Regions from separate parts of the Microcoleus sp. N9_B4 genome, predicted to be linked through region 3. Evidence: riboswitches for the same ligand, from Rfam matches in the RefSeq annotation. Region 3 holds a riboswitch; each other region holds the start of a gene.
The links. A riboswitch is a leader RNA that binds a small molecule or an ion and turns the genes downstream of it on or off. The one in region 3 is predicted to bind cobalamin.

Region 1: another riboswitch for cobalamin. It lies ahead of QUA43_RS01350 (DUF1636 domain-containing protein); the one in region 3 lies ahead of QUA43_RS01100 (hypothetical protein).
Region 2: another riboswitch for cobalamin. It lies ahead of cobG (precorrin-3B synthase); the one in region 3 lies ahead of QUA43_RS01100 (hypothetical protein).
Region 4: another riboswitch for cobalamin. It lies ahead of metE (5-methyltetrahydropteroyltriglutamate--homocysteine S-methyltransferase); the one in region 3 lies ahead of QUA43_RS01100 (hypothetical protein).

The regions. Positions count from the first base shown of each region.
Region 1 covers NZ_JAUBRC010000002.1:5,993-10,752, reverse strand. Annotated here, with positions in the region: gene QUA43_RS01355 (protein kinase domain-containing protein) at 1-1,657, opposite strand, end outside; cobalamin riboswitch at 1,923-2,069, shown strand; gene QUA43_RS01350 (DUF1636 domain-containing protein) at 2,092-2,502, shown strand; gene cobW (cobalamin biosynthesis protein CobW) at 2,879-3,913, shown strand; gene QUA43_RS01340 (GTP-binding protein) at 4,096-4,760, shown strand, end outside.
Region 2 covers NZ_JAUBRC010000002.1:134,201-138,960, reverse strand. Annotated here, with positions in the region: gene fabF (beta-ketoacyl-ACP synthase II) at 1-263, shown strand, start outside; gene psbA (photosystem II q(b) protein) at 709-1,791, opposite strand; adenosylcobalamin-variant (AdoCbl-variant) riboswitch at 2,001-2,080, shown strand; gene cobG (precorrin-3B synthase) at 2,089-3,612, shown strand; gene QUA43_RS01820 (precorrin-8X methylmutase) at 3,746-4,375, shown strand; gene QUA43_RS01815 (precorrin-2 C(20)-methyltransferase) at 4,372-4,760, shown strand, end outside.
Region 3 covers NZ_JAUBRC010000001.1:244,839-249,598, forward strand. Annotated here, with positions in the region: gene QUA43_RS01090 (ABC transporter substrate-binding protein) at 1-1,285, shown strand, start outside; gene QUA43_RS01095 (Uma2 family endonuclease) at 1,452-2,030, shown strand; cobalamin riboswitch at 2,069-2,213, shown strand; gene QUA43_RS01100 (hypothetical protein) at 2,331-2,771, shown strand; gene QUA43_RS01105 (methyltransferase domain-containing protein) at 2,791-3,657, shown strand; gene QUA43_RS01110 (ABC transporter ATP-binding protein) at 3,908-4,756, shown strand.
Region 4 covers NZ_JAUBRC010000004.1:95,716-100,475, reverse strand. Annotated here, with positions in the region: gene metE (5-methyltetrahydropteroyltriglutamate--homocysteine S-methyltransferase) at 1-2,185, opposite strand, end outside; cobalamin riboswitch at 2,573-2,719, opposite strand; gene QUA43_RS03890 (iron chelate uptake ABC transporter family permease subunit) at 2,914-3,363, shown strand; gene QUA43_RS03885 (hypothetical protein) at 3,371-3,598, shown strand; gene QUA43_RS03880 (hypothetical protein) at 3,789-4,001, opposite strand; gene QUA43_RS03875 (hypothetical protein) at 4,046-4,408, opposite strand; gene QUA43_RS03870 (response regulator) at 4,734-4,760, shown strand, end outside.

The DNA of each region.
Region 1 (4,760 bases), on a different contig from region 3:
GCATAATAACTGCTACTATCGTAACATTTTCGCTCGTAACATTCGTAATCCTTCCTCCTAGTATTAAGGCTCCAAGTAAAGTTGCTGGGATCGAAACCAGCACTGACCCAGCATACACAAAACTTATTAATTGATAATCGATCGTACCCTTCGCGATATCAAAAAGAATACTGGTTAATATGCTGCTAATAAAACCAGAAAAAATCAATCCTGTTAACCCTCCACATAAAGCTAGAAACCAATTAAGATCATATTTGTTTGATTGGGCTGTAATGGAGATTTCGGCGACTAAAAATCCCAAAAAGCCACTCGTAAAACAGATGGGAAGCATGATAGTAGTAGTCCCAGAATACAAAAAGATGTCAACCACCGGATAGACGAAACTATAATCAATCCAGTCAAATATCACAAATGTTAACAGCAAACAGCACATAAAAGTTGCTAAGATCAAACAGCATCTGAAAGTCAGCCTTAATACCGACAAAAAATTAGTTTTTTGCGGTACGGGCAGCGGGGCTGTTGTAGCTTGCAATTCTATTGTATGAGTTTCGGGTTCAGAATTAGCGCGCAAGATGATTTGGCGGTTGTAAGTTTGACTTTCCAGCAATTTGCTCGTATCGACTGCGATTGTACACTCGATATTATTGCTTTCAAATGCCTGCGGTTCAAAGGAGATCCAAGAGTGGTCGTAGGGCGTGTGGGGCGGATCGTTCGGATGCGGCGCGACTTCCCACCTGCCACAAAGTATTGTATCGGGAATTGGGTTGCTAATTGCAATAGTTTGTGTTAAGATTTCTCCATATTCAGTAGCTGTGAATTGAAGGCGATCGCGCTCAATTCTCACTTTCGGCAAGCTGCTGACATCCAAAGATTCTAGCGCAGTTAAAGCATCCGCAGCCGATGGATATCTGTCTTGCAATCTTGGCGCTACCATCCTCTCCAACCAATTCATCCAACCCTGCTGCAATGGCGGTACTAAATGCCGGAAATGAATGCCATAATTGGCATCAACTAAATTACCAACATCCGCAGATTTCGTACCAGTTAACAAGCAAATCAGGGTTATCCCCAAGCCGTAAAGATCCGACGCTTTGGTTAATTCTCGGTTGAACATTTGTTCCGGCGGCATGAATCCCATCGTGCCTTTGACGACGCTGCTAGCGGCGATATTTCCACCTCCTAGCCGAGCAAAACCGAAGTCTACTAAGTAAACATTGAGTTCGTCATCTATTAACAAGTTTTCGGGCTTAATGTCGCGGTGAATAATCGGCGGTTTCTGAGCTTGCAGGTCAACTAAAATCTCTAAACTTGCGATCGCAATTTGTTTGATATCCGGCGGCGAAAAAGTCCGGGCGACAGCAGATTCGGCATTTTTGTATTCCTGCACCATGCAGAAACCGCTGTCAGTTTGAAAAGCATCGAGATAGCGGGGAATGCCCGGAAAATCCAGTTTTTGCAAAACTTTAATTTCTTGTTCGTAAGTTTCGTATTCTGCCCAGCTAGCACCTAATTGAGCGAATTGAAATTGCTTAATTACAACTAATTTTTGAGTATTCGTATTTTTCGCTAAGTATGTAACTCGGCCGCCGAGACTGTTGTGTCCGAGTTCTTTTTCAATCTGATAGCCGTGAGTGGAAAAATCGGGGAAGGCGTTCATATAGTTTTTAGTAATGTTTGTATGGGAGGGCTTCTAGCCCGTCATTAACAGGCATATTGCCTGTTACACAAAGAGTTATTTTTTTTGGATGGGTTTCTATCTTGTCAGCAACAGGTCAGATGCCTGTTCCACAAAGAGTTATTTTTTTGGTGGGGTTATATCCCGTCAGCAACCGACATCTGGCCTGTTGCACAAAGAGTTATTTTTTTTTGATGGATCGACATTACTAACATAACTTTTTTGAAAAAAGGCGGCAAGTGCGGTATGATGTGATTTCGCGATCGGTTCTAGCGGGGAGCAGCCGTTAGAGGAAACGGGGAAAGTTCGGTGCAAGTCCGGCGCTGTCCCGCAACTGTAATGAAACCCTTGGGGTTTCTCAAGTCAGAATGCCCGCCGATATCTAACTCACTTTTGAACGCATCTGCGAGGTACGGATGATGGATGGAATTAACACGGCTGTACGCACAAAGCACAGTCTATTTGTTTGCACTGCTTGCGCTAGTGTTTGGAAAAACGGCAAGCGCGAAGGCAAAAGCGGTGGCCAACAATTTATGGAAGACTTGTCCCAACTCGCTAAAGATTGGGAGTTTTCTGATAAATTTGATATTCAAGAGGTTGAGTGCATGAGTGCTTGCAGTCACTCTTGTGCCGTGTCTTTTGCTGCTGTTGGAAAGTACACTTATCTGTTTGGTGATTTACCAGCAAATGAGTCGGAAAGCGTCGAGGCTGTACTCGAATGCGCGGGTCAATACTATGCTAAACCGGACGGTTTGTTGCCTTGGTCTGAGCGTCCTCCAGCTCTGAAAAAAGGCGTTTTAGCCAAGATTCCACCGCTGGGAAATTAAGCTATTTCCTTTCAGGCTTTGCCCATCGGTGACAACTTAACGTCAAACCGACCGTCTCTCTTGTTTTTATCGAAATCTAGATCCCCCCTAACCCCCCTTAATAAGGGGGGGACAAGAAATATTCTCAAAGTCAACCCCTACTCCCCTTCTTAAGGGGGATTTAGGGGGATCTAGACTTCGCCTAAAAGCGACTTTTATTGTAGGTTTCCGTCTTAAGTTGTCACCTACATTCTCGGCCTGGGAGTGCATAGCCAGAGGCTCGGCCTCGTGTTAAAAGCCCTCCTTATATTCCAGCGAGGCAGAGCCTCTAGATCTGTATTCCCAGGCAGAGCCTCGGAACAAGATATCCCATTACCAAATAAGCACAAAATTATCAATGCACAAAATTCCTGTTACTGTCATCACTGGTTTTCTCGGTAGCGGCAAAACTACCTTAATTCGCCACTTATTGCAAAATAATCAAGGTCGCCGCATTGCTGTTCTGGTGAACGAATTTGGCGAAATCGGAATTGACGGAGAACTGCTGCGCGATTGCCAAGTTTGCGACGAAGAAGAAAATGTTAGCAGCAATATTGTAGAACTAACAAATGGTTGTCTTTGCTGCACTGTTCAAGAGGAATTCTTGCCGACTATGCAGGAATTGTTGAAGCGCAGAGAGCAAATTGATTGTATCTTAATTGAGACTTCGGGCCTGGCACTTCCTAAACCTTTAATTCAAGCTTTTCGCTGGCCGGAAATTCGCACCGGTGCTACTGTAGACGGTGTTGTTGCTGTTGTTGATTGCGAAGCTATTGCTAGCGGTTCTTTTGTCGGTGATATCGATGCTTTGATGGCACAGCGGCAGGCTGATGATAGTTTAGATCACGAAACTCCGATCGAGGAATTGTTTGAAGACCAGTTAGCCTGTGCCGATATGGTACTTTTAACGAAGGTCGATCGCGTAGATGCGGAAACTCACAAGAAAGTCCAAAGCTGGTTGCAGCAAGAGTTGCGTCCGAGTGTGAAAATTGTGCCTTGCAAAGGTGGCGAAATTAACCCCGATGTGCTAATGGGATTTAATGCGGCGGTTGAGGATGATTTGGAGTCTCGTCCGAGTCACCACGACACTGAGGAGGAACACGAACACGATGATGATATCAACTCGACTTACTTTATTGCCGATCGCGAGTTTGAACCTGAAGCTTTGGTGAAAAAACTGGAATCCTTGATGCAGCAGGAGGAAATCTATCGGATTAAAGGGTTTGTGGCGGTTCCCAAGAAACCGATGAGGATGGTGTTGCAAGGTGTGGGCTCGCGGATAGAATATTTTTACGATCGTCCTTGGCAACCTTCCGAACTCCGCCAAACCAAATTAGTGCTGATTGGTCGAGAGCTAGAGCGCGATCGAATTGCAGCTATGATTAACAATTAATTGTGATCTGAGAGGGGCGGGTTTCTCGATATTTTGAATTGCAGCAAATATTATTGGTAAAACTCGCCCCTCCAAGCTCTCACGAACAATTAATTAACATTATTTAATATTGTGACCACTGCCAGCAAGTCTGGTGTAAAATAGCGATAATGGTTATCATTGTAAAATAATCGAGGTAAAGTATGGTGACTGCTGGGGCGATCGAATCAGTTCCTGTTACCGTTCTCACGGGTTATCTCGGCGCAGGCAAAACTACGCTACTGAACCGAATTTTAACACAGGAACACGGCAAAAAAGTTGCAGTCATCGTCAACGAATTCGGCGAAGTAGGCATCGACAACCAACTGATAATTGATGCCGACGAAGAAATTTTTGAGATGAACAACGGCTGCATTTGCTGTACGGTCCGAGGCGATTTAATTCGGATTATCGGCAATTTGATGAAGCGGCGAGACAAATTCGATCACATAGTCATCGAAACCACAGGTTTAGCCGACCCAGCACCCGTAATTCAAACATTTTTTGTAGATGAAGATATGCGGGAAACATTACTGCTAGATGCAGTTGTCACGGTAGTTGATGCCAAGCACATCTGGCAGCACTGGGATGCAGACGAAGCTCAAGAACAAATTGCCTTCGCTGATGTAGTTTTGCTCAACAAAACTGATTTGGTGACTGAGGAAGAATTGGCAGAATTAGAAAAGCGAATTCGCGCGATGAATGCAATGGCAAAAATTCACCGTACTTACAACGCTGAATTACAAATGGATGCTTTGTTGGGCGTCAAAGCATTTGATTTGAACCGGGCATTAGAAATAGAACCAGACTTTTTGGGCGAACACACTCA
Region 2 (4,760 bases), on a different contig from region 3:
ACAAAGTAGCAATTAGTTCTACCAAGTCGATGACGGGTCATCTTTTGGGCGGTTCTGGGGGAATTGAGGCGGTGGCGACGGTAATGTCGATCGCCAATGACAAAATCCCGCCGACAATTAATCTGGAAAATCCCGATCCTGAGTGCGATTTGGACTATGTTCCTCATACAAGCCGCGATCTAAAAGTTGATGTAGCGCTGTCGAATTCTTTTGGATTTGGTGGCCACAACGTGACTCTGGCATTCAAGAAGTTTGTTCAGTAGCGGGCAATTTGAAAGTTGAGAATAAAAAGGTGAAAAATTAATTTTTCACCTTTTTATTTTTAGATAAATTTTAGATTTGGCGATCGGCTATTAAGTAAATCAAATTAACTTAACCTAAAATGCGATCGCGCCTTAGATCCCCGCAGCACTTTAACTGCTGGGAGGTTCTGCCTATTCTGTTTTTTGATTAGCCATTACTCATACCATGTCCGGGTGAGCGCTTGACTCAAAACGCTTACTTGTCATGAGTCAAGGGCAACGAAGTAAGCGCATTGCCGAAAGGCCGAGATTATTCTTCAGTTCCTTCAGGACTCTGAATAACAACTACTCAAGCGGACTTGATATCACTTAGTTTCTTAAGAGAAACAGTTCTCGAAAAATATTTTTACCCAAACAAAAAGCGCCCCTATTACTAGGAGCGCTTTTTGTAATCTCAGACTAAAACTTAGCCATTGATAGAAGGAGCAACCAAAGCTACAGGAGTGACTTCACTTGCAGCCAAGTCGAGAGGGAAGTTGTGAGCATTGCGCTCGTGCATCACTTCCATACCCAAGTTAGCGCGGTTGATCACATCAGCCCAAGTATTGATGACACGACCTTGAGAGTCGATAATCGATTGGTTGAAGTTGAAACCGTTCAAGTTGAAAGCCATCGTGGAGATACCCAAAGCGGTAAACCAGATACCTACTACTGGCCATGCACCTAACAAGAAGTGCAAAGAACGGCTGTTGTTGAAAGAAGCGTATTGGAAAATCAAACGACCGAAGTAGCCGTGGGCTGCAACGATGTTGTAGGTTTCTTCTTCTTGACCGAATTTGTAACCGTAGTTTTGCGATTCGGTTTCGGTTGTTTCACGAACCAAAGAGGAAGTAACGAGAGAACCGTGCATGGCGGAGAACAAGCTACCACCGAAGACACCAGCAACTCCCAACATGTGGAAGGGGTGCATCAGGATGTTGTGCTCGGCTTGGAACACAATCATGAAGTTGAATGTGCCGGAGATACCCAAGGGCATACCGTCTGAGAAGGAACCTTGTCCAATTGGGTAGATCAAGAATACTGCGGTGGCTGCTGCAACTGGTGCAGAGTAAGCGACGCAGATCCAAGGACGCATACCTAAGCGGTAGGACAATTCCCATTCACGACCCATGTAGCAAAATACACCGATCAGGAAGTGGAAAATTACCAATTGGTAAGGGCCGCCGTTGTACAACCACTCATCGAGGGAAGCTGCTTCCCAGATTGGGTAGAAGTGCAAGCCGATGGCGTTGGATGAAGGAACAACAGCACCTGTGATGATGTTGTTACCGTACATTAAGGAACCTGCTACTGGTTCACGGATGCCGTCGATGTCCACTGGAGGGGCAGCGATGAAGGCGATGATGTAGCAGATGGTGGCGCTGAGCAAGGTGGGAATCATCAAGACTCCGAACCAACCTACATAAATGCGGTTGTCGGTGCTTGTTACCCACTCACAAAAGCGTTCCCAGACGTTGGCGCTTTCGCGCTGCTGTAAGGTTGTTGTCATGGTTTTATGATTGCTGTATTTGGTTTTCAATGTTCGGATGATGTTTCTATTATTAACGGTTTTGTTAACGTTTGTAAAGGGGTTTAGCGACAGTTAAACTGATGACTGCGATTAGGAAAACTGATGAAACCAGAGAGATGGGCGATCGCCAGAAGTTTTGTTAAGAAAGTTGAGGGTTTTGCTTTCTGTGCGTCAGCTCGTGATACCTTTCTAAAACCTGAAAGCGGGAAAGTCCGGTGCAATTCCGGCGCTGTGCCGCAACTGTAAAAGTCAGAATGCCGATTTCGGGGGCGCTTTGTGGGCGTTTACTTTTGGATTCCCTGCGTAGCACGGGGAGGAGATTATTTGTTAGCTTTGACTGATTTGCCGACTTGTCCGGGTTTATTTTACGGTTCCCAAGCCCGAGACGGAGTTTTATCAAGAATGCGGATTCCGGGGGGAATTTTAAACGCGCAGCAGTGTTGGACGATCGCGGATTTGGCAGATCAATACAGTACCGGCTGTTTGCAAGTGACAAATCGGGCAAATTTGCAAATCCGAGAAGTGAACTCGGAAATTGCCCCAGAAGTCTGGAACCGCTTGCAGGAATTGGGGATAGCGTCTCGCCGCGTGGAAGTTGACCCGATTCGCAATATTATGGCAAGTCCGACAGCCGGGATCGATCGCCAGCAGTTACTCGATACTCGCCCGCTAGTGAAAGCTTGGGATGATTACCTGCAAACGCATCCCGAATTATCGGAACTTTCGCCTAAGTTCAGTATTGGCCTCGACGGCGGGGAATCGGTTTCGATCCGCGATTTACGCAACGATATTTTATTAGCTGCTGAAGGGCGTTCAACCCAATCAGAAATCGTTTTTCGGCTGCATTTAAACGGCGAAAAAGGAATTTCAATCCAAGAATCGCAATGTATTTCAGTATTAGCCGCCCTCGCTAGCACTTATCTTGAATACACCAAAAATCAACCTCGAATTGATGGCAAAAAACCGCGTTTGCGTCACCTGCTGGCAGATTGGGGCGCTGAAAGTTATCTAGAAAAGGTACAGCAGAATTTACCATTTTTATTGCAATTCACATCTTGCACCTTTCCCCAAAACAGGCAAGATGCCTCATCTGAAAAATCCCTCCCCAATCACCGACATCTCGGCATTCATCCTCAGCGACAGTCCGGTTTCTCCTACATGGGAATTGCACTGCCTCTCGGTAGGCTAGAATCAAAACAACTGCGGAATTTGGCAAATTTAGCCCAAAAACTAGCCAGCGGTACCCTAAGACTTACGCCGTGGCAAAATCTGTTGATTTCCGATATCCCCAACTCCCAGCTTTTTGAGGTAAAACAGCAAATCGCCGATTTGGGATTGCACTCGTCGGCGACTCGCCTAGATTCGTGCTTGGTGGCTTGTGCTGGCAGCAGCGGCTGTGCGTCGGCGGCGACAGATACTCAAAGTCACGCCCTATCAATGGTGAGGGATTTAGCGCAAAAATTGACGATCGACCAACCGATTAACATTCATTTCAGCGGTTGCCAAAAGTCGTGCGCCCAGCATCGGCCAATTGATATCACGCTGGTGGGAATTCAGATTGAGCGAGGAGACGAGACGATCCAAGGTTACAAGATTTATGCGGGTAGAAAAGATTTGCCGTTCGGGCGACCAATTTTTCCGGCTGTGAGTGCGACCGAAATGCCCCATACGATCGAGCGAATGTTGCGGGTCTATCAGCGGTTTCGAGAGCCTGTGGAGTCATTTGGTGAGTTTGTCGATCGGCGGGCGATCGACCAATTCCAGGAGTTGTTGAGCACAGAAAATCGGAATTTAAACTGAAAACAGACAAATTTTAAGCATTTCTCTTCCTATCTCTCTTGATATTTCTTCCTTCGCGCCCTTCGCGCCTTCGCGGTTCATTCAAAAAATCTATTTCACAAATCCCACAAACTTCCCATAGCAGTTTTAAAGAATGATTGACTACATTCGAGACGGAACAGAAATCTACACCAAATCCTTCGCCACAATTCGAGCCGAAGCAGATTTGTCAAGCTTGCCGCCCGATTTAGAATCGGTAGCCGTGCGACTAATTCACAGTTGCGGCATGACCGATATTGTTGCAGATTTAGCAGCTTCGCCCGGGGCCGCAACCTGCGGACGCCAAGCCCTGTCTGCAGGTGCGCCCATCCTGTGCGATGCCCGGATGGTGGCTGAAGGCATCACTCGCAAACGCCTTCCGGCTGACAACCCGGTGATTTGCACCCTCTGGCATTCCGAAATCCCGGAGTTGGCGCGGCAAATCGGAAATACTCGATCGGCGGCGGCGCTTGATTTATGGCTGGACAACTTGCAGGGTGCGGTTGTGGCCATCGGCAATGCCCCGACTGCTTTGTTCCGACTGCTGGAAATGCTGGATGCCGGAGCACCCAAACCGGCTTTAATTCTGGGTTTCCCGGTAGGATTTGTGGGGGCTGCCGAATCCAAAGCCGAACTGGCCGCCAACAGTCGGGGAGTGCCATTTATTACGTTGCACGGGCGGCGCGGTGGCAGTGCAATGGCAACGGCGGCTGTGAATGCGTTAGCGAAAAAGGATGAATTATGACTAAGGCGAATGGTAAATTGTACGGTTTGGGTATTGGCCCTGGCGATCCAGAATTGATTACTTTGAAAGCTTATCGGATTTTGCAATCGGTGCCGGTGATTGCATATCCGGCGATGGAAAATGGTAAGGTGCTGGCGCGGGCGATTGTTGCTGATTATCTGCGATCGGAGCAAATTGAGATTCCGATGCCGTTGCCTTTTAGTCCGACGCGATCGTCTCAACCTTATTATGATGTTGCTGCCGAGAAAATTGCCGCACATCTGAGCGAGGGACAGGATGTGGCCGTGCTATGTGAGGGCGAACCTTTTCTCTACGGCTCGTTTATGTATCTATTCAACCGTTTGTCGGCGAGATTTACCACTGAAGTTGTGCCGGGAATTTCTTC
Region 3 (4,760 bases):
TACATCTACATCTACACCTGCAACGATCGCACCCGGAACGATCGCAAATCGCATCAGTTTAGGAAACCAAATATTAGTAGCCTCCCAAACAACAGCAGCCAAACAAGCAGGAACTCAAGCTTTTGCTGAGGGTAATTACCAAGCTGCCGCCGAATATTTTGAGAAATCGCTGCAACAAAATCGCAACGATCCGGAAACCATTATTTATTTGAATAATTCCAAAGCAAGCAATGGTTCTTACTTGAAAATTGCTGTCAGCGTCCCCATTGGTAGCAACCCCAATGTCGCCCAAGAAATCCTTCGAGGTGTTGCCCAAGCTCAGGATGAAGTCAATACTAGCGGTGGCATAAACGGGGCAAAACTGCAAGTAGAAATTGTCAACGATGACAACAGTCAAGAGGTTGTCAGAGAAGTTGCAAGGACATTGACAAAAGATCCGAGTATACTAGGAGTAATTGGACACAATGCTAGCAACGCATCTCTCGAAGCTGCTCCGATCTATCAGCAAGAAAAACTGGTAATGGTTACACCGACGAGCTTTGCCAATAATCTATCAGGATTTGGCAGCTACATATTTCGGACAGTACCCAATATTAGCTTAATGGCTGCTCCTTTAGCAGAATATGCAGTCAAAACAGCAGGCCAAACTAATATTGCCATTTGTTATGACTCCCAAGCACCGGATAACATATCATTTAAAGATGAATTTGTAGCATCTCTTACTGCTGCTGGCGGCAAATTAGTTCCTACTGTTTGCGACTTTTCATTACCCTCTTTTAATCCCGAAAGTGCGATCGCCGATGCTGTCAGCAAAGGTGCACAAGGATTGATGGTAGCACCCCACATCGATCGCATTGACCGTGCGATTTCTCTGGCTCGCAGTAATCGAGGCAAATTGCCACTCTACGGCAGCACTACGCTCTACACCTTTCAAACTTTAAAAGACGGACAAAAAGACGTTGACGGGCTTGTTTTGCCCGTTCCCTGGCATCCTGAAACTAATCCCGGTAGCCGTTTCCCAGAAAATGCCCGCCAGCGTTGGGGAGGCATTGTGAATTGGCGAACAGCAACGAGTTTTGACGCGACTCAAGCTGTGATCGCTGGCTTGCGGCAAAGCAATACGCGGGAAGGATTGCAACAAGCACTCAGAAATGCGAGTTTTTCGGCAGCAGGTTCAAGCGAGGATGTGAAGTTTTTGCCCACGGGCGATCGGGCTGGTAAGCCGATTTTAGTGCAAGTTAAACAAGGAGGAAGCACTGGCTATAACTTCGTCCCGTTGCGGTAACTTTGTTAAGTAATATCATGTCTTGTCGATCGACCGTGATTCCTGTAGGGGCGGGTTCACTAACAATAATTGCCGAAAACCGACAATTTCATAAACCCGCCCCGGCCTGTTTATTAACGATTTTTAAGATAAAATGAAATGAGTAGATTAAAGGAGAGCGTTGTGTATGATCGCGCAAGTTGAAACCAAAACCTACACCGCTGAGGAATATCTAGAATTGGAAATCAATTCTCAGGATCGGCATGAATTTATCAATGGGGAGATTGTTCTGATGGCTGGCGGCACACCGGATCACAATGAAATTACCACTAATTTAGTTGTTGCGCTGAAACTGGCGTTAAAAGGGAAACCATATCGGACTTTTAGTTCGGATCAGCGGCTTTGGGTTCCGCAGCTTAATAATTATACTTACCCGGATGTGATGGTGGTAGCGCGCCCGATAGAGCTGCAATCTGGACGGACGGATACAATTACCAATCCGCTGCTCATTGCTGAGGTGCTGTCTAAAGGTACTAAAGCTTATGACCGCGATGAAAAGTTTGCTGCCTATCGCAGTATTCCTAGTTTTCAGGAGTATTTATTAATCGACCAATATCGGCTACAGGTGGAGCAATATTCTAAAACTGATGCGAATAAGTGGATTTTTTCGGAATATAGCTGTATGGGCGATCGGCTGAGTTTAACATCTGTTGCTGTGGAAATTTCGCTGGCCGATTTGTATGAAAATATTGAGTTTGGTGAATAGGCGGAAGGTTTTTTGTCAAATGTTCCAAATAGTGGTAATATTTCCATATATCGATCGGCTCTGATGAAAAACACACATCAGACGTAAGGGGGAAAGTTCGGTGCGAATCCGGCGCTGTCCCGCAACTGTAATGAGATCATTGCATCTCTAAGTCAGGATGCCCGCCGATTTGTTTACCTGTTGTTTTTCATCTGCGAGGTATGGATGATGGTGAGTTCAATATTTTTACAAATAATCTGCTGTTGTGCTCCGTTTCCCGATCGACAATAACGAAATTTTAGGCAGCGGGAAACTAAAAAAATGCGAATCGAAGATAGTGTTTGGCAGGGTAGTTTTGGCTACTGGCAAAACTTGTTTATTCATCAGAATATTTTGTCGATCGGACATACTGCTTGGAATGGCTTTTTGCATCAAGGACGAGGCTTGGTTGCTTGCAAAATCAATACTCCCATTAACGGTTCGGTGAATTGGAGCGTAGATACTATCAAGTACGATCTGCAATTTATTCCGCAATTGCACGCGACTGCTTATTTGCAACAACTAGAAATAGAGGAGAACACTGTTTTAAATCTGCTCCAAATCATTGCTGGCTACGAACCCAAGGCAGCAATTATATTTTTGTCGATCGCCAACCGTCAGATTGATATCAATTTGTTGCAAAAGTTGGCAATTTCTCCTGTTGAGTGCTATGAACAGGTATGCAAGCGCTGGGAAGAATTTCAACTCTGCCCTAAATCCTAAAACTTACTAAATTTTCCGAATGCCGCAGCCAAAATCAATCGAAATTTCCAAGGTAACTCGCTACCAAAATGCAGCGCTTAATTACTATTTGGGCCTGACAGATTCGCCCTACCTTCACTACGGCTATTGGGAAACCCTACCTGTGCCCGCTGACGAACTAACGATCGCACGATTGCGCCTAGCTCAGCAAGCTTATACTGTAAAACTGTTGGATGCAATCCCCAAAGGCACTCATACGATACTCGATGTGGGCTGCGGGATTGGCGGAAATGCGGCTTATTTGCTCGATCGAGGTTTTGCAGTGGAAGGGCTCGCACCCGATCCGTTCCAACAACAGCGCTTTCTTAAGTGTACGGGCGATCGGGCAATCTTCCACCTCACGAGGTTTGAAGACTTCAAAGCAACCCATTTCTACGATCTTATTCTCTTTAGCGAAAGTAGCCAGTATATGTCGGCTGTTGATATTGCTAACGGTGCCGCCAAAATCCTCAATCCGGGCGGTTACGTTTTGCTGGCTGATATGCTGCGATCTGATGCTAATTATAAAGAGGGAATGTTCTCTAATTGTCATGTTGTTACGGAACTTCATGCAGCATTAAAGCAGGCTGGATTCACTTTAGTAAAAACTGAGGATATTTCCGCCCATATTTTGCCAACAATCGATTTGTATGTCGATACTTTCCGCCGATATGGACTAAATACAATGATCTATGTTGCAGATTTGATTGCGATCACAGTTCCCCCCGTCCACAAATTCCTGCGCTGGATATTTCGCCGCTGGTTCAAGAAGTTGGTGGTTGAAGGATTGGAGGCAAGCCAACTTTTTGAGCAACATCTCTGTTATGAAATGCAGCTTTGGCAGTTATCAAAATCTGATCAAGGCTGACACAAATACAATGGAAATCGGTAATCGGTAATCGGTAATTGGTAATCGGTAATTGGTAATTGGAGGCATAGCCTCCGGGTATTTATTCCCAGGCAGAGCCTGGGAACAAGGCTATAAGCTGTTGTTGATTTAAATTGTATGTTGAGGGCGGGCAAGATGCCCACTCCACAATAAGGAAAATTTATTTCCCATGCAATTTAAATGCGTATTAGCTTAACAAATAACAAATAACAAATAACAAATAACAAATATGTCTGAATGGATTCTCGAATTCGCTGGCACTTCCTACTCCTATCCCTGCGGTTCGCGAGTGGCAATTCAGGGTTTAAATCTCAAAGTCCCTGCTGGGAAACGGTGCGGGCTGATCGGTCAAAATGGCTGTGGCAAAACCACATTTTTTCTGTTAGCAAATGGCTTATATCAACCGCAACAGGGAATCATTAGCTGGCAAGGTGAACCCTTTCGCTACGATCGCAAATCTTTGATGCAACTGCGCCAACAAATCGGACTCGTCTTTCAAAATCCCGAACATCAATTAGTAGCTTCGACGGTAGAAGAAGATATTTCCTATGGATTGTACAATTTAGGCTTGAGAGAATCCGAAATAGCTCAACAGGTACAGCAGGCGATCGAGCAATTCGATCTAAGCGAACTCGCCCGCGAACCAATTCACAATCTCAGTTTGGGGCAGAAAAAGCGGGTTTCCATCGCCGATATCATGGTTCTCAAACCGAAACTGCTGCTGTTAGATGAACCTACCGCCTATCTCGATCCGCGTCACACCCGACAATTGATCGGTTTACTTCAACAAATTCACAGCACTGGAACCACAATCCTTTTAGCAAGTCACGACCTCGATTTCATCTACCGCTGGGCTGATTGGGTGTTTGTCATGGATCGAGGAAAATTGATTTTAGAAGGAACACCGGAAACAGTTTTTGCTCAGCGGGATGTGTTGGAACAATTGCAGCTTGGTGTACCGCTGGCGATCGAGCTGATGGAGCAAATAAGGGCGATGTTTCCCACAGACGATCGCTCAAAAATCCCCGCTTTCGAGCAATGGCAACAACAAATTTTACAAGCACGTCGGCTGCTTTAACGGA
Region 4 (4,760 bases), on a different contig from region 3:
GGGCCGGAATTACTTCTTCCCAACGCCGTGTTTTTAGGCCGCAATCGGGATTCACCCAAATTTGCTGCACAAGTAAATTGGCAATTCCTGTTCGCAACTGCTGCAAAATCTGTTCTGTTGTTGGCACTACTGGACTGTGGATGTCATACACGCCGTTACCCACTTGATAGGTGTAGCCTGCGGCGATGATTTCATGCAGCGTTTGGTTGTTGCTGCGACTATTTTCAATCGAAATCACATCGGCATCTAACCGTTCAATGTCTTTGATAATGTCGCCGAATTCGCAGTAGCACATATGCGTGTGAATTTGAGTCTGGGGATGAGCGACTGCGGTTGCCAAACGAAACGCATCTACTGCCCAAGACAGGTATTCACTCCAGCGTTCTATCTTCAGAGGTAAACCTTCGCGTAATGCGGGTTCATCTACTTGAATTACCTTCGCTCCTGCTGCTTCTAAATCTGCCACTTCATCGCGCAATGCCAGTGCAATTTGAAACGCTTGTTTCTGTCGAGAAATATCAGTGCGCGGATATGACCAATTTAAAATTGTTACGGGAGCTGTTAGCATTCCTTTAACTGGTTTTTGCGTCAATGATTGCGCTACTTTAAACTCGCGTACCGTCATTGGGGCCGTGCGAAAGACATCACCGTAAATAATCGGCGGACGCACATACCGACTGCCATAGCTTTGCACCCAGCCATTTTGCGTGAAGGCAAATCCATCTAACTGTTGTCCAAAGTATTCCACCATATCGGTGCGTTCAAATTCGCCATGCACTAGCACATCCAGCCCAATTTCTTCTTGGAGTTTAATGCTGTCGGCAATCTCAGTATCGATCGCTGCTTCATACTCTGGCTGACTCAATTCACCCTTTTTATACCGTACTCGCAGTTGTCGCACTTCTGATGTTTGAGGAAATGAGCCGATCGTTGTGGTGGGAAAAATGGGCAGAGAAATCTGTTTTGACAGCCGCAAACCGTAGGATAATTCCCGTAGAAAGTCATTTGTCGTAATGCTTTTCATGCGTGACTGCACGGCAGGATTTGCTGGACTAAATTGCTCGAATTTTGTCCAGGAATCGGTAATCTTGGCGCGATCGCTCTCAGTTTCTTCTCCTGCTAAACTGCGTGCCAAAAACTTCACCGCTTGCAGTTTTTGTTCTGCAAAACTAAACACATTGCGGAGAGGTTCTGGCAACTTTGTTTCCCGTTTGGCATCGTAGGGAACAAACTGCAATGATGCCGACGGCTGAATGACGATATTAGGCGTAATTCTCTGAATGTCTTGCAGCACTGGCAGCAATTGTTCTGGACGGATTTGCCAGATGTTGCGGGCATCCACAATGCCAACGCCCAGATGCTTATCTGGGGGAAATCCATATTGCTTGAGTAAATCTAAATTGCGTCCGCGAGTGAAGTCTAAACTAATCGCAGTAACAGGCAATGCCATCACCCAAGAATAAGCTTCACCCAAGTCCTCAAAGTAAGTGACAAGATGCAGCGGTAAATCGACTTTAACAAAGGCTTGATAAGCAGTTTGATAGTGTGCTTTGAAGTTGGTCGCATCTCCCAGAACTAAGGCTGGTTCGTGTATCTGCACTTCGGCAACCCCAAGGGCTTTTAATTGCGTCAAGAGTTCGATGTAGCGCGGCAGCAATTGCGCTAGAGAATCGTCCATTGCGCCATCTAACCGACTCAACCGCAGTAGCGTACAGGGGCCAAGAACGATCGGCACTGCCCGCTCCCCTAACGTCGCTTTTGCCCGCTGCACCGTCTCCAGAAAATCGCTGAAATCGGCTGGTTGCAGTTGGGTTGGAATTTCTGGCACGAGGTAGTGATAGTTGCTATCAAACCATTTGGTCATCTCTAGGGCCGGAATTCCTTCTTTGCCCCGTGCCATTGCAAAGTATCGATCGAGTCCTGATAACCCCTGAAAGCGTTTGGGAATTAGACCTAAACGAATTGTCCAGTCAAGCACGTGATCGTAGAGTGTAGTATCGCCTGCACCGATGCGATCGATGCCTGTCTGTAGCTGTGTTTTCCAGTTTTCTATTTCTACAGTTTGAACAGTAGACAGTAAAGTATCTGCCTCTAATTTGCCACTCCAAAAACCTTCCAAAGCTTTCTTAACTTCACGGTTTTTACCAATGCGGGGATATCCAAGAGTTGCCGTTAAAATTGACATAATTTCTCCTAAGTTGGGGTTGTCAATTGATTTATCAGTCCATAGAAACTCAGTCGGAAACCAACAGGTATCCGATGCCGAATTTCCGACAGCAATGCCATTAGATTGCAAGGCGCATCAAAGGCAAAACCATCTGAATTTCCAACAAAGCTATAAAAAAGCTGTTAGAAATTACAGCAGGCAAATGCCCAGCAAGATTCCTTGCATCTGAAACTAGATAATGCTGTTCATGCTAGTTTTTCAAACTTGCTATCTCGCCCTAGAAACCAATTCCACCACAGGTTTCTCGCGGGTTAAGGAGTATAATCGCCGATCGCGCAGCGTCTCTGAAAAAGAATCGAATTGAAAACAAAATGCTGAATACATCCGTACCTCGCAGATGGGTTAAATGAAACGATACAATCGGCGGGCATCCTGACTAAGAAACGATTGTACGCTTCATCACAGTTGCGGGACAGCGCCGGGTTCGCACCGGACTTTCCCCGTTTCCTCTAGTGGGTGATCTCCACCAGAACCGATTACTTCTGACAATAGCACATTTCTGAAAATTTGCAACCCCTCAGACAAATAGCGCGATGTATGTATAGTTTTTCGATCGACTGTTCATCTGTTCCCACGGTCGCCGCCTTCTGGTAAATGGGTTATTGTAGTTAACGAGTTCGATCGTTCCGCAAATCTAAACGGAGGACATATCGCGCTTTATTTTTAAAATCCAGTGGTGTAATCTAGTGAATTTGCAAAAAATCTGGCTAAAATATCGAGTTTTTCAGGCAGTTGTATTCTTAGGATTGGGTTTGCTATTAACCATCGCCCTTTCGCTTTCTTTGGGTGCGGTGCCGATGAGTGCCGAGCAATTGTGGCAAGCATTTCTGCACCGAGGTGATGCTGTCAATCAAACTATTTTCTGGGAATTGCGTTTGCCCAGAGTTGCGGCTGCGCTGACGGTTGGTGCGGCTTTGGGAATGTCGGGGGCTTTGCTGCAAGGTTTGCTCCGCAACGGTTTAGCCGATCCTTTTGTATTAGGAATTGCGGCGGGTGCGGGGTTGGTTGCGATTACCATGCTGACTTTGGGAATATTTCAAACTTGGCTGCCTTTGGCGGCTTGGATAGGTGCTATTTTAACTTCGATCGATTTTATCGCCGAATCAAAGCAGTTGGGCTGGAGATTTGCTGGGTAAGTTTAACGTGAAAAATGTCGCAGCCCAATTGCAAGGAGATAGCCCCGTGCGAGGCTACGTGATGCTTTCAGCGGAAAAGGTTTTAGAGGCTAATCCTGAAGTAATCATTATAGTCGATCGGGGTGAGGGAATTTTAGACCAATTTAAATCTGATTCATTTTGGAATCAACTAATACCAATTTTAAAAAAGAATGCAACAGTATTCTTGTTCCCCCCCTTAGCAAGGGGGGGCTAGGGGGGGTCGAAGAGTGTTGCACGATTTTAGAGAAATGGTATAACAGCCACCAAAAATAATCTAGTTTACGTTTTTGACTCCTATGGATTGGTCAACCCAGGTAGTATCGAAAAAATTGAGCAAGCAACTGCTCAACTTAAACAAGTTCTAGCTAAAAAGTAGAGATCCGATTTTGAGAGATAAAAAATCTCTAGAAATCCTGCAACAAATTGACTACAATTTCTCTAAAAGTGAGAAAGCTAAAGGCATTCCAAAGCCCGCAGCGATCGGAAACCTGGTTTTTGACACTGACTCTTAATGCTGTCGGATCGATCGGATATCTTGCACCATTGTCAGCAACAGGCAAGATGCCTGTTCCACAAAAGATAAGTTTTCTTGTGGAACAGGCATCTTGCCTGTTCATAAAAGGTTAATGGAGAATAGTGCAACATATGAGATCGATCGCCCTCAAGAAGCTAGATCCAGAGGTGGCAAACCGCGCAACTGTCGCAGCGAGTTGATACACATCTGACAGTCGCAGCCAAACAGCGCCACCGCCGCATCGCTTTCTTCTTCCGAAAAATCCAACATTGCCACCTGTTCGTCAGCAGGCCGCTGCCAACTGATTCTTACTTTAGAATTAGCAGCAGCTTTGCCAGGAAGCCGCACGCAAGTCAGGCGCTGAGTGTGGGGCGATCGCACGCAGCGGGGCGAATCAGCCGCTTGGCTTGGTGTTTCGCCAATTTGAGCGGGATTGGCGATCGCGCTCAAAGACATCACAGAGCCAAACAGCGTCGGACTTACCAATAAAGTGAGGAGCAATCTATTCATTTGTCGTCTTTAAGAACTTTAACGTATACAGTAGCCGATTATCTGTTGCAATTCAACAAGGTGTTCGTCCCATATCAGTAAGATTTGCCGTTATTAAGGCTTAAAAGCCCAATATTTGCCGCCCAAATATCTAATAATTTTCCGGGTATTGGCAACCAGCATTTTCTGATAAGTATCACCTTTGCTCCCCTGTTTAAGATTTGTTGCAATTTGAGTAAATTTAGCTCGCCAGTGATAGCAAATTCATCCAATGCGGGTAAACTGATTTCAGCAAGGACAACTCAAAGCAGCGAACAAGTTTACCTCAAAAACTAGGTGGGGAGTGATGAGTACAGTTTTAGTTGTGGAAGAT